Regions from separate parts of the Kitasatospora arboriphila genome, predicted to be linked through region 1. Evidence: riboswitches for the same ligand, from Rfam matches in the RefSeq annotation. Region 1 holds a riboswitch; each other region holds the start of a gene.
The links. Region 1 has a riboswitch for cyclic di-AMP ahead of ABD353_RS38025 (M23 family metallopeptidase). Riboswitches for the same ligand answer to the same signal wherever they lie in the genome.

Region 1 (3,720 bases):
CACGACGGCTGGCCCGAACTCGGCTCCGCCGTGGTCGAACAACTGCTCCACGAACGGCTCCACCTGTACGTCCAGCCGGAGGGCGACCCCGGCGTGTACGGCGAGACCGTCCGGCTGCTGATCGACCACCAGCGGGCCGCCCGGCGGCTCAACGCCAAGCGGCAGGAACGGCTGCACGCCGAGGCGGAATGGCAGGGCGAACTGCTCGGGACGCTGCTGCGGCGGCCGCAGCTGCTGACCTGGCCCCGGCTCTACACGCTGCTGCTGCGGGCGGACGGGGTGGACACCGCGGACACCGACGCGGTGCGGGCCTGGCTGGACGGCTTCCGCGCCCTGGAGCCCGAGGACCGGGCGGCGGCGTACGCGGCCCTGGTCGACGGCGGCGCACTGGACCCGATGACCGGGGCGGACGCGGCACTCGGCTGGGGCGAGGCGCACCTGCTGTCGATCGGCATGGCGACGGACGGGGCGCGGCGGCTGCTGGAGTACGGGCTGATGCAGCGCAGCTACCGGAACCTGGCGGCGCTGACCGCGCAGGGCGAGCCGATGCCGTACGAGCTGCGGGGGGAGTTCGAGGACTTCGAGCAGGTCGTGGCGGACGTCGCGCTGTGGCTGTGCGGGCAGTGGACCGTCCCGGGGCTGCCGGCCCTGCTGCTCACCGACTACCCCGACCTGGCCCCCGAACCCGGCACCGCCGAACTGGAGGCCTACGCCGCAGCCCGCCAGGAGGAGCAATAGGGGCGCGCGGGGGCACCCGGGAAAGGACTTCTCAGGGCTGGACGCCGTGGGAGCGGAGCCAGCCGAGGGGGTCGACGGGGGCGCCGCCGGCGGGGCGGATCTCGAGGTGGAGGCGGGGGGTGGTGACGCTGCCGGTGGCGCCGACCGTGCCGAGGACGGTGCCGCGCTCGACCGGGCCGTCGGTGACCGCGAGCCGGTTGAGGTGGCAGTACCAGACCTCGGTGCCGTCGGGCAGGGTCTCGACGATCCGGTAGCCGTAGGAGCCGGCCCAGCCGGCCGAGGTGACGGTGCCGTTGCCGACGGCGGTGACCGGGGTGCCGGTGGCGGCCTGGAAGTCGAGGCCGGTGTGCAGGTGGGCCCAGTGGCCGCCGGGGCCGTACTGGGCGCCGAGGGTGTAGCCGGTGGTCGGCAGGGCGAGGGCGGTGGCCTCGACGGCGGCCTGGGCGGCGCGGCGGGCCTCGGCCTCCTGCGCGGCGGCGAGGCGGGCGGCCTCGTCGGCGGCGGTGCGGTGGTCGGCCTGCTGCTGGATGCGGGCGAAGAGGGCGAGGCCCGGGTCGGCGGAGTCGGCGGCCTGGTCGGGCGCGCTCACGGCGGGTTCGGCCGCGGCGGCCGGGCCGGGGGCGGCCGCGGTCATGCCGGCGGCGCCGAGGGTGGCGGCCACGGTGGCGGTGACGCCCAGCAGCGGGCTGCCGCCCCTGGTCTGCCGGGGCATCCGGTGGCGGGCCTGGTCGGCCTGCTCCCAGGGGTGGTCGAGGAGCTGGGTGGCTGCGGCGGTGGAGTCCGCCGAGTGCGTCGACGCCACGGGGGCGCACTCCTTTCCTTCCCTCGCCGACCGGGTTAGCTGACGGGTTCGGAGCAGGAAGGTCTCCTACGGCTGGGCCACCGGCCCGGCCGATTCACCCCAAGGAAGGTGGTTCCCCGGCTCCCGTGACCACCGGCGAAGGCAGCCGCGGGATTGAGCGACACGCGCACGGTGCCGTGTCGGTACGGCGTTGCCGACCGCGCTGCGTTATCAAACGTTAATGCTAGGCACGCCTTGATTCCAAGCGTCTGCGACGGTGGATTCGTAAGGGCTACGCGCAGGATGGGCGATTTGCCATAGATTGTGAATCCGCCCCTGACGGAGGGTGATCGCCCCCCTCGGGGTGAGTATCCGTACTCATGCGGGCCGGTGCCCGCTCCGGGACCCTGCAAGGCATGAGCGCACCGATGCAGTCCCGCACCACGGCCGCCTACTACGTGCAGGCCGTCCTGTCCTTCGCCCTCGCCACGGCCGCCCTGGCGATCGGGATCGCCCGCCTCCCGGTGGACGCCTGGATGCGCGCCTTCCTGGCGGTCGCCCTGCTGTACGTGATCACGTCCTCGTTCACGCTGGCCAAGGTGGTCCGCGACCGCCAGGACGCCGGCGAGCTGGTGTCCCGGGTGGACCAGGCCAGGCTGGACAAGCTGCTGGCCGAACACGACCCGTTCCGGGCCGACAACCTCTGAGCCCCCGCGGGCCCGGCCCGCGGCGGTCAGCCGGCGGAGGCGGCCCGGGCCTGCTTGGCGGCGAAGGTCTCGCCGCCGGCCGCCCAGTTCTCGGCCGGGATCTCCTCGACGACGACCCAGACCTTCTCCGGGTCCATGCCGGTCGCCCGGGCGTAGGCGGCGGTGAGCTCGCGGGCGATCTCGGCGCGCTGCTCCTCGGTGCGGCCGGCCAGCTGCTTGACGGTGATGAGGGGCATGACGCCTCCGGTCTCTCGGTTCCCGCGGTCGCCGAAAGCTACCGCAGCCGGCACGAGCCGCCGCGCCGCCCTTGACGGCTAAGGCTATTAGCCGTAGCTTTATGGCTACGGGCAATCAGCCGCGTCAGCGAGGCCAAGGAGGCCGGCCGTGAACGACACCCAGCACGCCCTGCAGACCCGCCACCTGGACGTCCCCGGCGGCCGCCTGGCGTACGACGACACCGAGCAGGGCACGGGCACCCCCGTCGTCCTGCTGCCCGGGATGCTCGACCTGCGGTCGGCCTACCGGCACCTGCACCCGCTGCTCACCGCCGCCGGACACCGGGTGGTCACCATGGACCTGCGCGGCATGGGCGAGTCCTCGGCCGCGTGGGACGACTACTCGCCGACCGCGATCGCCGGCGACGTCCGCGCCCTGCTCGACCACCTGGGCATCGACCGCGCCGTCCTGGTGGGCAGCTCGTACACCGGCGCCACCGTCGTCCGGGTCGCCGCGGACGCCCCGGAGCGGGTCGCCGGGATCGTCCTGGTCGACGCCTTCTTCGAGAACTTCCCGCCGAACCTGCTGCAGAAGGCCATGGTCGGCCTGCTCGCCCCGGCCGTCACCTGGTTCCCCGGGCTGTGGGGCGCCGCGCAGAAGTTCTACTTCCCGACCGCGCGGCCCGCGGACTTCGATGCCCAGCGGGCCCGGCTGGTCGCCGCGCTGAAGCAGCCGGGGCGCCGCCGGGCGGTCCGCGGCTACGTCCGCGGCGACTCCGCGCCGACCGGCTGGGGCGCGGACGTGCAGTGCCCGGCGCTGGTCGTCATGGGCAGCCGGGACCCGGACTTCCCCGACCCGGCGGCGCTCGCCGAGCGGCAGGCCTCGGCACTGCGGGGGCGTATGGTGATCATCGAGGGCGGCGGCCACTACCCGATGGCCGGGTACCCGCAGGCCACCGCCGACGCCCTGCTGCCCTTCCTGGCCGAAGTGAACGAGGTCGCCTGATGCCCCGGGCCGGACTGACCCCCGCCGCCGTCGTCGACCGCGCGCTGGAACTCGTCGACGAGCAGGGCCCGGAGGCCCTCACCCTGGCCGCGGTCGCCGGCCGGGCCGGGGTGGCCACCCCCTCGCTCTACAAGCACGTCACCGGCGGCCTCGCCGAACTGCGCCGGCTGATCGCCGTCCGGGTCACCGACGAGCTGACCGAACGGCTGTCCCGGGCGGTGCTCGGCCGCGGCGGCGACGAGGCGCTCGCGGCGCTGATCGACGCCTACGTCG
Region 2 (3,720 bases), on a different contig from region 1:
CATTGATGTGAACGTCGATGGTTGACTCCGGGGTCGCCCCCGCCCGTGCGGATCGTCCGGGCCCGACCCCGCCCCCCGTCCGCCGTGCGGTGTCGAGCAGGCCTGCCGCCGCCCGCCGGGCGGTACCCCCCACCCGTCCTATCGAGGGACTGATTGTCATAATCGCAACAGTTCGACGTGCCGTGCCCGGACGCCGGGCGCTGGCCGCCGCCGTCGGCGCCGTGCTGGCCGCCGGCCTCACCGCCACCACCGCCGGGCCGGCGCAGGCCGCCGCCTACGAGAGCTCCCCGTACGGCTACGCCGCCGGCACCACCGGCGGCGCCGGCGGCAGCCGCACCACCGTCACCACCCTGGCCGCGCTGAGGACCGCGGTGGCCGGCAGCGCCGCCAAGACCGTGTACGTCTCCGGCACCATCGCGCTCGCCGGGCAGGTGGACGTCGGCTCCAACACCAGCGTCATCGGCGTCGGCGCGGGCTCCGGCCTCACCGGCGGCGGACTGCGGGTCAAGAACGCCACCAACGTGGTGCTCCGGAACCTGAACATCAGCAAGGCCGTCGGCACCGACGCCATCACCGTCCAGGCCTCCACCAAGGTCTGGGTGGACCACAACGACCTGTCCTCCGACCGCAGCCACGGCAAGGACTACTACGACGGCCTGGTGGACATCACGCACGGCTCGGACAACATCACCGTCTCCTGGAACAAGTTCCACGACCACTACAAGGTCAGCCTGGTCGGCCACTCCGACGGCAACGCCGCCGAGGACACCGGCAAGCTGCACGTCACCTACGGCCACAACTGGTTCGACAACGTCAACTCGCGGCTGCCCAGCGTCCGTTTCGGCACCGCCCACGTCTACAGCAACTACTTCGGCAACGTCGGCGACAGCGCCGTCCACTCGCGGATGGGCGCCCAGGTGCTGGTCGAGCGGAACGCCTTCGCCGGCTCCTTCGAGTCCGTCACCACCACCGGGGACAGCAAGACCGACGGCTACGCCAACCTGTTCCGCAACGACCTCGGCTCGACCACCACCGACATCACCCGGACCGGCAGCTTCACCGCCGCGCCCTACGCCTACGACCCGACCGGCGCGGACACCGTGGCGGCCGTGGACACCGCGGGCGCCGGCACAGGCCGGATCTGACGCCGGACCGGTGCGGCACCGGCCGGACCCGGTGCCGGCCGGATCCGACGCCGGAACAGCAGGACGCCGGCGGTCCCGGGAGCGTCCCGGGGCCGCCGGCGTCGGTGCGCCTGCGGTGCCGCTGTTACTTGATCTTCAGGACCTGGCCGGGCTTGATGAGGTTCGGGTCCTGGCCGATGGTGCCCTCGTTGCCGTCGTAGACCTGCTTCCAGCCGCCGAGCTTGTTCTTGTCGGAGATGTCGGAGAGCGTGTCGCCGGCCGCCACCGTGTACGTGTCGGGCTGCGCGGCGGGCGTGGTGGCCTGCGGAGCCGGGGTGGCCGTGGTGGCCGTGGTGGCCGTGGTGGCGGCCGGGTCGGCGGTGGTGCCCGGGCCGGTGGTGGCCGGCGCGGTGGTGCTCGGGGCCGGCGTGCCGGGGGTGGTGGCCGGCGCGGTGGTCGCGCCGGGGGTGACCGGCTGGCCCGTGATCGGGTCGATGACCGGGGGCGCGGCGTCCGGTGCGGCGGTGCCCGGGGCGGGCGTGCCGGGGGCCGTGGTGGTGCCCGGCACCGGGGCGGTCGTGGTGCCGGTCGGGTCGGGGGTGACCGGGAGGCCCGTGATCGGGTCGATGGTCGGAGGCGTGGTGGCGTTGCCCTGTGCGGCGGGCAGGGTCGGCGCGGTGGTGGCCTGGCCCGGCGCCGTGGACTGGCTCTGGGCGGTCGGGGCCGTCGGGCCGGTGTAGTAGTCGTAGATCTCCTGGCTGGTCGTCCAGTACCACTGACCGTCCACCAGGTACCAGTAGACGCCGCTGGCGTCCCGGCCCTGCATGCCGGTGAAGACCGGCGCCGAGGCGCCGCGGTCGGTCGGCGCGGTGGTGGCGGCCGGCGCCGTCGAGCCCTGGGAGTCCTGGTCGACCGTCTCCGGCTTGCCCTCGCCGGTGAGGCCCGCGGACTTGCCGCAGTTGCCCCAGGCCTTCGCGCCGCGGTCTTCCAGGACGCGCTCTGCGACGGCGATCTGCTCCTCCTTGGTGGCCCGGTCGGGCGTGGAGGCGAACTTGTCGCCGCCGTAGGCGACCCAGGTGCGCAGGTCGAGCTGGAGGCCGCCGTACTCGCCGTTGCCGACGCTCTTGCCCCAGTTGCCCGCGCTGGCGCACTGGGCCACCGCGTCCCAGGTGGTGACCGGGGCGGCGTGGGCGCCCGTCGCGGTGAGCAGCGGGATCGCCAGACCCGCACCTGCCACACCTGCGGCCGCGACGGCGCGCTCGGTCTGGGTGGGGCGGCGGTGACGGCCCGAGCCGATGAAACCCATCGAGTTCCCTCTCCGCACGCCTGCGAGGTGAGCTGTCGGGTTCGGACCGGGAGGTGGCCCGGCCGCACTGAGGCGGCTTCACCCCTAGCCGTGTGGGGGCGGCGTCGAAACTGGGTCCCCCGTCCCTGCCCAGGGTCTGGTCGGTGACCCGGTCGACGCGGTGGGCAGGGTTCGGCGTGCCGCGCCTCGGGCGCCCGTGCTGTCGGGCTGAGGTGGACATTAGAGGGATCATCACTGCGATAACAAGCCAGCATCCCGAACATCACACAATCATCACGAGTGCTTCGGTGCCGCATGCGTGCATTTCGGCCGCACGCCGCCCCGCGCGCCACTGCCCGCCCGCGCGGCGCCGCAGGTCGCGGGGGGCGGCAGCGGCCCTGACGTGTCCGCGGCGGCGCGGATCGGACGAATTCCGTGGAAATTCCCTGGGAAATTCCCGGTGGCATTTCTGTGCGGCGGGGCGGCGAAGTCGGCCGAAAATGCACGCATGCGGGGCCCGGCGGGTCCGCCGCCGGGCCCCGCCGGGACGATCACGGCACGAACCGAGGGTCCGGCGCGGACCGGAACGGAAGGTTCGGGTCCGCCGGGCGCCCGCGGCGGCCATCCGTTCGTGTCGGAACGGGGATCGCGCGGCGGGTGTCCGCTCAGCCCTCCGCGGGCCAGCAGGCCCGCACGTCGGCGGCCTCCGCCGCGGTCAGCGGCCGGTGGCCGAACACGACGTCGTCCTCGTCGAAGGACCACTCGGCGTACATCAGCAGCACCGACCGGCCGTCGCCCTCCCACAGCACCGCCCGGCGGCCCAGATCGCCCTGGGCGGACCACTCCACGTACCGCAGCGGACCGCGGCGGACGCTGCAGCGGTCGACGGAGGCGCCCTCCGGAGGGAACAGGCCGGCGACCGAACCGGCCGAGGACGGCGCCCAGCGCTCCCGCACCTCCGTCAGCCGCACCACCTCCTCGACCGCGACGCGCACCCAGGCCCCGCCCGGGCGGGCGTCGGCCACCGCCAGCGGGGTGCAGCGGACCAGGGCGTGCTCCGGCAGCCCGTCCGGGTCGTCGGGCACCCCGTTCAGCGCCGTCGCGGCCGGAGCGAACAGGCACCAGAACGGCCCCTCGACGAGCAGCGGACCGTCCAGCCCGAGCATCCGCTCCTCGCCGGCCACCGGCATCCGGTCGGTCTGCGCGACGCCCCGCCCCTCGTACGGCGACTCGGCGCAGTCGGGATCGGGCCAGCGGGCGAGGGCGGTTCCGGCGGCCGCCGCCCACGCGGGCGCGGGCGAGGCGGACCAG
Region 3 (3,720 bases), on a different contig from region 1:
CGCGCAGCGCGCGGAGTTCATGTTCCAGCCGGAGCTCGTGATGCGCGGCTCCACCGGGGCCAGCGTGCGCTGACCCCGCCACCGGGCCCGACGGGCCCGAGGCACACCCCTGCGGCCCCGGAGAGCCCTCTCTCCGGGGCCGCAGGGCGTTTCCGGGGGCAGGGCCCAGGGGCGCGGGGCAACCCCCCAGAAGTGCGGGGCAACCATTCAGGGGCGCGGGCAACGACCCAGGGGCGCGTGGGGGCACCTGGTGGTCGGCCCGGCGCCCCTGGCGGCTGATCCCCCCTGGGCGTGTGCCTCAGCCTTCTTCGACGGTGCGGTGGGGGCGGGTGGTGCGTTCGGCGTCGGCGGCGTCGCCGGTGCGGGCCTCGGTGCGGCGGCTGCGGGCCAGGTAGTCGCGGACGATCAGCTCCACCGCGTCCTGCGGGTTGCCCGCCCCGACGGCCAGCATGACCTCGATCGCCAGATCGGCGTCCAGCGTGACGGTGACCTTCGCTGCCATGGCGGCTCCTCAACTCCGTGGGAGCGTCAGCCTATCCGCGCGGGCAGGCCGCAGCCCCGGGGCGGCGGGAGGCCGCTCCGGGGCTGCGGAGGGGGAGAGGAGCGCCCGGGCCGAGGGACCCAGGTACGGCTTCGGGCGCCTGCCCCGGCGTGTGTGACGCCGGGAGGGGCGGTTCAGACCCGGCCGGCGAAGTCCGGGGCCCAGTTGGCGATGGTCTGGACGCGGACGCCGGCGCTCGGGTTGGCGGCCTCGACGTACTTGCCGTCGCCGATGTAGAGCGCGACGTGGTGCACGCCGGAGTTGCTGCCGTTGTTGGACCAGAACAGCAGGTCGCCCGGCTGCAGGTTGTCCAGCGAGACGCGGGTCGAGTAGTCGGCCTGGTCGGCGGCGACGCGCGGGACGGAGATGCCCGCGGCGCGCAGCGCGGCCTGGGTGAGGCCGGAGCAGTCCCAGCCGCCGTTGCCGGTGCCGCCGTAGATGTAGGCCTGGCCCACCTTGGAGAGCGCGAAGTTGACCGCGGCGGCCTTGGAGCCGGTGGCGGTCTGCGCGGTCGTGGTGGTGGTGCTCGCCTTGACCGCGGTGGTCGCCGGCTTGGCGGCGGCCGGGGCGGCCTGGGCCGGGGTGGAGGACGCCTTGGCGGGGGTGCCCAGCGACAGCTTCTGGCCCGGGTAGATGGTGTGCGGACCGTTCTTCAGGACCGACTTGTTGATCTCGTAGAGCTTCTGCCAGCCGCCCTGGACGTGGTTGTGCTCGGCGATGGTCGACAGCCAGTCGCCGGCCCGCACGGTGTAGGTGGCGCCGTGGCTCCACTGGCCCTGCCGGGACTTCTGGCCCTGCCAGGCCTTGCCGTCCTGCGAGGTGCCGGTGGAGGCGGTCGAGCCGGTGGAGGCGGCCGGCGCGGCCGGCGCGGCCGGGGCGGCCGGCTTGGCGGGGGTGGTGGCCGCCGGGGCCGGGGTGGAGGCGGAGCCGCCGGTGTTGATCTCGGGGGCCGGACCGCCCTTGGTCAGGCCGGCCTTGACGGAGCAGACGGGCCAGGCGCCGGGGCCCTGGACGGCCAGCACCTTCTCGGCGACGGCGATCTGCTGGTCCTTGGTGGCCAGGTCGGCGCGGGAGGCGTAGCTGCCGCCGCCGAAGGAGGTCCAGGTGCTGTTGGTGAACTGGAGGCCGCCGTAGAAGCCGTTGCCGGTGTTGATGTGCCAGTCGCCGGAGGACTCGCACTGGGCGACCTTGTCCCAGGTGGAGACCGAGGCGGCGGAGGCGGTGCCGGCGGCCAGCGACGGGATGCTGAGGCCGATGCCGACGACGCCGGTGGTGGCGAGAATGCGGCGGCCGCGCTTGGAGTTGATGGACAGCATGAAGCAGCGTTCCTCTCCCACGCCTGCGAGGTGAGCTGTCGGATTCGGGCTGGAGTTGCCCGGCCGCGCGCGCAGGATCCGGCGATCCCTCGCCGTTTCCGCGCGTGCGGCTTCACCCCAAGCCGGGGAGCGGTGCTGGACCGCTCCCGGGCGACTTACCTGGTTCCCCCGCCCCTGCCGAAGTGCGTTTCGCATTGCCAGTCGGACCGCCGGCAGGACTCGGCGTTCGGGCCAACTGGGTCCGTGTGACCACGAACGTGGGAGGACATTAGACAGAGTTAAGTTCAAACCGCAAACATGTGTGATGCCGGTCACAGCCGATCTTGGTATATTCCATGATCGACCCCTTGATCTTTTCGTGATCGACTTCTGTCGATTTCCGGCAAGGCCCTTCCGGGAAAACCGGCCTGTTTATGCTTCAGGACGGGGGGCCGGGCGACGGCCCGGGGGAGGGGTCGACCGCTCATGGATCACCACGGGCAGCACCGGGAGGCGGAGTCCGGCGGAGTGCCGCGACGGCCGGCGCCGCACCGCCGGGTCGGCCGGCGCAGGATGCTCGTCTGGCTCGGGATCTCCACCGCCGCGGCCGCGGTCGGCGGCGGCGAGTTGGCCCGCCGTGCGCTCGCCTCGTCGGCCGCGCCGGCGTCGGCGGCCACGCCCCTCCCCGCGGCCTCCGGAGGGCCCTCTGCCGGGCATGCGCGGGCTGCCCCGGCTCCTGTCGACCCCTCGCCCTCCCCGGTCGATCTGACGGGCCGCCGCTGGTCCGACCCGGCGGGCTGGGGCGGCGCCGTCCCCGGGGTGAGGAGCGCCGTCAGGATCGCCGACCGCGTCCTGCTGGACGCCGACGCGTCGATCGGCTCCCTGGTGGTCGAGCCGGGCGGCTCGCTGGTCTTCGCCCCCGGGCGCAGCCTCACGCTCTCCTCCGCGGGCGCCGTGGAGGTCCGCGGCGTCCTGGCGCTGGCCCCGGCGGACGGCTCCGTGCACACCCTGAGATTTCCGTCCGTAAACGAACAAAGCTTCCGCGGCGGCGGCATGACGGTGGTGGAGGGGGACACCGGGCTCTGGGTGACCGGCACCGGCTACCTGCGGCTGGACGGCGCCGCCAAGACCGCCTGGGTCCGCGCCGCCGCCGCGCTGCGGGCCGGCGACACCGAGCTGCGGCTGGCCGAGCCGCCCGTCGGCTGGCGGGCGGGCGACGAGCTGGCCGTCACGCCGACCGGACCCCCGAGCGAGGACGAATTCTCCACCCGGTACGATCTGTGCACGATCAGACGGGTCGACGGCAAGACCGTCACGCTGACCGCACCCCTGGCACACCCGCACCCGCGGGTGACCGCCGGCGGCGGCGTCGCGGTCGGCGCCGAGGTGCTCAACCTGACCCGCAGCGTCCGGATCGAGGGCACCGCCGAGGGCCGTGCCCACGTCCACCTGACCAGCTCGCGCCGGGCCGACGTCCGGCACGCCGCGCTGCGCTGGCTCGGCCCGCGGCAGCCGGGCAAGGAGACCTGGAACGGCTCGCCGGTCACCGAGCCCGTGCTCGGCCGGTACGGCCTGCACTTCCACATGCTCGGCGACACCTCCCGCGGCACCGTCGTCGAGGGCGTGGTGGTCCGCGACAGCGGCAGCCACGCCTTCGTCCCGCACGCCAGCCACGGCATCACCTTCCGCAGCTGCATCAGCCACAACACCTGGGAGGACGCCTACTGGTGGGACGGCCCGCTGGACACCCGCACCCCGCAGGCGCCGTCCGACGACATCACCTACGAGTCCTGCGTGGCCTCCCGCACCGTCCACGAGCCGAACCCCCGCGGCTACCGGCTCACCGGCTTCTCGCTCGGCGCCGGCACCGGCGGCACCGCCCGC
Region 4 (3,720 bases), on a different contig from region 1:
TCGTGGTGGTCTCCACGGATCGGGAGGTTGCGGACGGCGTACGGAAGGCCGGTGCACGCCCGGTCGCGTCGATCCTGCTGCTCAACCGGCTCGCCCGGCCCTGACGGGTCGTCGGCCCAGGTGGAGGGCATGGTGGCGGGGTTGTGTCGGGGTGGTGAAATCCAGCGTTCCGCGCCAAGTTCGCCCGGCACGGGAGTGGCGCAGGGGGCGGATCTTCACTAGGGTCTGGCGTCAAACCTATTTTCCGGACGTCCACCCGATCGGGTGAGTCCAGCAGGAAGAAGGAGCTAGTCCCTTGGCCTCCCACCGCCGTCCCAAGCAGCCGAGCCGCGCGCGGGTCACCGTGCTCACCGCTGCCGCCGCGACCGCGGTCGCCCTGTCGGCCCAGGCCGCCGCGCATGCCGCGCCGGCGAAGCCGAGCAAGGACGAGGTGAAGGTCCAGGTCGACAAGCTGCTCGAGGAGCAGGAGCAGGCGGCCGAGAAGTACAACGGCGCCAAGGAGCGGGCCGACCAGCTCCGCAAGCAGGCCGACCAGCTGCAGGACCAGATCGCCCGCAGCCAGGAGCAGCTCTCCCAGGTGGCGTCGGGCCTGTCCGCGGTCGCGGCCGACGAGTACCGCACCGGCGGCGTCGACCCGACGGTCGCGCTGATGCTCTCCTCGAACCCGGACAACTACCTCGCGAAGGCGTCCAGCAACGAGCAGGCCACCGACACCCAGGCCTCGACGCTGAAGGGCCTGCGGGACCAGCAGCGCCGGCTGGACCAGCAGAAGCAGGAGGCCGCCGCCATCCTGTCCGAGCTGGACCGCTCCACCCAGGTCCTGAACGACGCCAAGTCGGAGGTCCAGAAGAAGCTCTCCGAGGCCCAGAGCCTGCTGAGCACGCTGACCGCCGCCGAGCGCGCCGCGGTCCTCGGCACCGACCGCGCCTCGCGCGGCGACAGCCGCTACGACCTGGGCAGCCTGCCGCCGGCCTCCGGCTACGCGGCCACCGCGGTCGCCGCGGCGATGGGCAAGCGCGGCACCCCGTACGTCTGGGGCGCCACCGGCCCGAACTCCTTCGACTGCTCCGGTCTGATGGTGTGGGCGTACGCCAAGGCCGGCGTGTCGCTGCCGCGCACCTCGCAGTCGCAGGCGAGCGTCGGCGCCCGGGTACCCTCCTTGGCCGACGCCCAGCCGGGTGACCTCGTCATCTACTACTCGGACGCGCACCACGTCGGCATGTACATCGGCAACGGCCTCGTCGTCCACGCGCCGCACACCGGCGACGTGGTGAAGGTGATGGACGCCGACACCCTGCCGATCAAGACGATCCGCCGCGTCTGACCCTCCAGTAGCAATTCGGACATAAGCCTCACCTGCGGCGTTTCTGATGCCGCATGACACGCCCGGGCGCGTCGCGATCACCGTGTGATCTCCGACACGCCCGGGCGTCGCGTTTTGTCCGCCGACGGGTGACATCGCGTCAGCCGAGCGTGGATTACCGGTCACCGGCGGTCGCAATCACATTTTCACGACAACATTTCCCCGTCGTTTTTCTGACAAGGATTTGAACGGATCACGGATCGGTTACTAGGGTCATCCCCACGGATCACCGCACAGTGGTTCGCCCAACCCGGGCGGCGGCGGTGGTCGCCGCCGAGTCCGCGACGCAGCAGGACGGTCCCGACCGTCCACGGGGAGCCCCTGCGGGGGTGCTGTCGAACGGAGCCGGGGAACCACGTTTCCCCCGGGGTGAATCGGCGTCAGGTCGGCCGCGCCGGCCGGGCCGCGGTCGGACCGCGGACGGGCGGGTGCGGGCGTGAGGCGTCGTAGGGCAATGCTTCCGGCCCGAACCCGTCAGCTCACCCGGTAGGCGGTGTGAGGAAGAAGGAGTCCGCCTTCGTGGCGTCCCATCGTCGTCCCAAGCCCGTCGGCCGTACCCGTGCCTCGATCCTGACTGCGGCAGCCGCCACTGCGGTGGCCCTCTCCTCGCAGACCGGCGCGCACGCGGACCCGACCCCCACCAAGGAGCAGGTCGCGGCCCAGGTCGACCAGCTCAACGAGCAGGCCGAGGCCTCCAACGAGGCCTACCTCGCGGCCGAGCAGAAGCAGCAGGACCTGCAGAAGCAGGTCACCCAGCTGCAGGACCAGGTCGCCCGCCAGCAGGCGGAGGTCAGCGGCGTCCAGGGCCGCCTCGCCGAGGTCGCGGCCCAGCAGTACCGCGACGGCGGCATCTCGCCGACCGTCCAGCTGATGCTCTCCAGCAACCCGGGCGAGTTCCTGGGCCAGGCCGGCGCGGTCAGCCGGATGAGCGCCACCCAGGCCGACACCCTCAAGTCCTTCAAGGCCGAGCAGGCCAAGCTGGACGGCCAGAAGGTCGAGGCCGAGCACAAGCTCGCCGAGCTGGACACCAGCACCCGCGCGCTGAAGGCCAAGAAGGAGGAGTTCCAGGACAAGCTGGCCAAGGCCAGCGCCCTGCTGAACACCCTCACGCAGAAGGAGAAGGACGACCTCGCCGCGGCCGAGGCGAAGGCGGCCTCCGCGGCCAAGTCCTCCGCGGACCGCGCCTCGCGGGACACCGCCCGTCCCGACCTCGGCAGTGTGGACGTGCCCTCGGGCTCGTACACCGCCAAGGCGATCGCGGCCGTCAAGTCCGCGCTGGGCGCCCCGTACGTGTACGGTGCGACCGGCCCGAGCACCTTCGACTGCTCCGGTCTGATGCAGTGGGCGTACGGCAAGGCCGGCGTCTCGATCCCGCGCACCTCGCAGTCCCAGGCCGGCGCGGGCACCAACATCGGCACCAACATCGCCAACGCCAAGCCCGGCGACCTGGTGATCTACTACGGCGACCAGCACCACGTCGGCATGTACGTGGGCGGCGGGCAGGTCATCCACGCGCCGCACACCGGTGCGGTCGTCCGTTACGTCTCGGCGACGGCCATGCCGATCTCGGCGATCGTCCGGGTCTGACGGCCCGTCCGGCGGCTCCCCGCGGGCCCGGCTCCCCCTGTGGGGCCGGGCCCGCGGCCGGCGCCCGCCGCCAGGTGCCGCACCGGCAGCGTCAGCACCGAGCCGCCCGGGTCCACCTCGAAGCCACCGGTCTCCGCGACCGGCCACAGCCAGGGCCAGTACGCCGAGGAGAGCGCCAGCCGGATCCGGTGCCCGGCGGGGAAGGCGTGCGCGACCGGGGCGAGCTCCACCTCCACCTCGACCGGGCCGGTGCCGCCGGCCAGCGCCGCCGCACCCCGGGTGACCAGCGTGGACGATCCGTCCGGTGCCACGTCGCAGAGCCGGGCGGCGACCTGCCCGTGGCGGCCGTCGCAGCGCACCCGCAGCCGCAGCGCCGGTCCGCCGAGCAGTTCCTCGGGCTCCGGCAGCGGCACGGAGTCGAAGCAGACCGAGCGGCCGTCCTCCTCGCGCTGGTCCGGTGGCAGGTCGGCCGCGCCGCCGGCCGGCCGGAGCGCCCCGGCGTCGATGCCGGTGTGCTGCGGGGAGCGGACGGGGACGAAGCGCTCGCCGGAGGGCGTCCCGGCGGTGCGCAGCGCGTCGTCGAGTCCGTAGTGCACCTCGCGGACGTCGGGGGAGGGCCAGCCGTCGTCGCCGATCCAGCGGCCGGGCCGGTTGGCGTAGGAGGGGGCGGGCGGCACCGACTCGTTCATCCAGCTGCGCAGGGCGGGTACCTTGAGGACGCCGGTGTCGGCGCCCCTGAGCCAGTGGTCCCACCAGCGCAGGGTCTCCTG

Region 2: another riboswitch for cyclic di-AMP. It lies ahead of ABD353_RS33190 (transglycosylase family protein); the one in region 1 lies ahead of ABD353_RS38025 (M23 family metallopeptidase).
Region 3: another riboswitch for cyclic di-AMP. It lies ahead of ABD353_RS03095 (transglycosylase family protein); the one in region 1 lies ahead of ABD353_RS38025 (M23 family metallopeptidase).
Region 4: another riboswitch for cyclic di-AMP. It lies ahead of ABD353_RS29370 (C40 family peptidase); the one in region 1 lies ahead of ABD353_RS38025 (M23 family metallopeptidase).

Annotation. Positions count from the first base shown of each region.
Region 1 is NZ_BAAALD010000158.1:4,031-7,750, forward strand. Features, by position in the region: gene ABD353_RS38020 (hypothetical protein) at 1-738, shown strand, start outside; gene ABD353_RS38025 (M23 family metallopeptidase) at 770-1,540, opposite strand; cyclic di-AMP (ydaO/yuaA leader) riboswitch at 1,550-1,710, opposite strand; gene ABD353_RS38030 (YiaA/YiaB family inner membrane protein) at 1,936-2,226, shown strand; gene ABD353_RS38035 (tautomerase family protein) at 2,253-2,462, opposite strand; gene ABD353_RS38040 (alpha/beta fold hydrolase) at 2,611-3,447, shown strand; gene ABD353_RS38045 (TetR/AcrR family transcriptional regulator) at 3,447-3,720, shown strand, end outside.
Region 2 is NZ_BAAALD010000101.1:5,267-8,986, reverse strand. Features, by position in the region: gene ABD353_RS33195 (pectate lyase family protein) at 183-1,145, shown strand; gene ABD353_RS33190 (transglycosylase family protein) at 1,270-2,430, opposite strand; cyclic di-AMP (ydaO/yuaA leader) riboswitch at 2,432-2,583, opposite strand; gene ABD353_RS33185 (hypothetical protein) at 3,075-3,720, opposite strand, start outside.
Region 3 is NZ_BAAALD010000003.1:175,926-179,645, forward strand. Features, by position in the region: gene ABD353_RS03085 (LacI family DNA-binding transcriptional regulator) at 1-73, shown strand, start outside; gene ABD353_RS03090 (hypothetical protein) at 299-502, opposite strand; gene ABD353_RS03095 (transglycosylase family protein) at 676-1,878, opposite strand; cyclic di-AMP (ydaO/yuaA leader) riboswitch at 1,863-2,061, opposite strand; gene ABD353_RS03100 (hypothetical protein) at 2,328-2,513, opposite strand; gene ABD353_RS03105 (hypothetical protein) at 2,656-3,720, shown strand, end outside.
Region 4 is NZ_BAAALD010000075.1:31,781-35,500, forward strand. Features, by position in the region: gene ABD353_RS29360 (NYN domain-containing protein) at 1-104, shown strand, start outside; gene ABD353_RS29365 (C40 family peptidase) at 296-1,324, shown strand; cyclic di-AMP (ydaO/yuaA leader) riboswitch at 1,684-1,872, shown strand; gene ABD353_RS29370 (C40 family peptidase) at 1,883-2,950, shown strand; gene ABD353_RS29375 (CocE/NonD family hydrolase) at 2,902-3,720, opposite strand, start outside.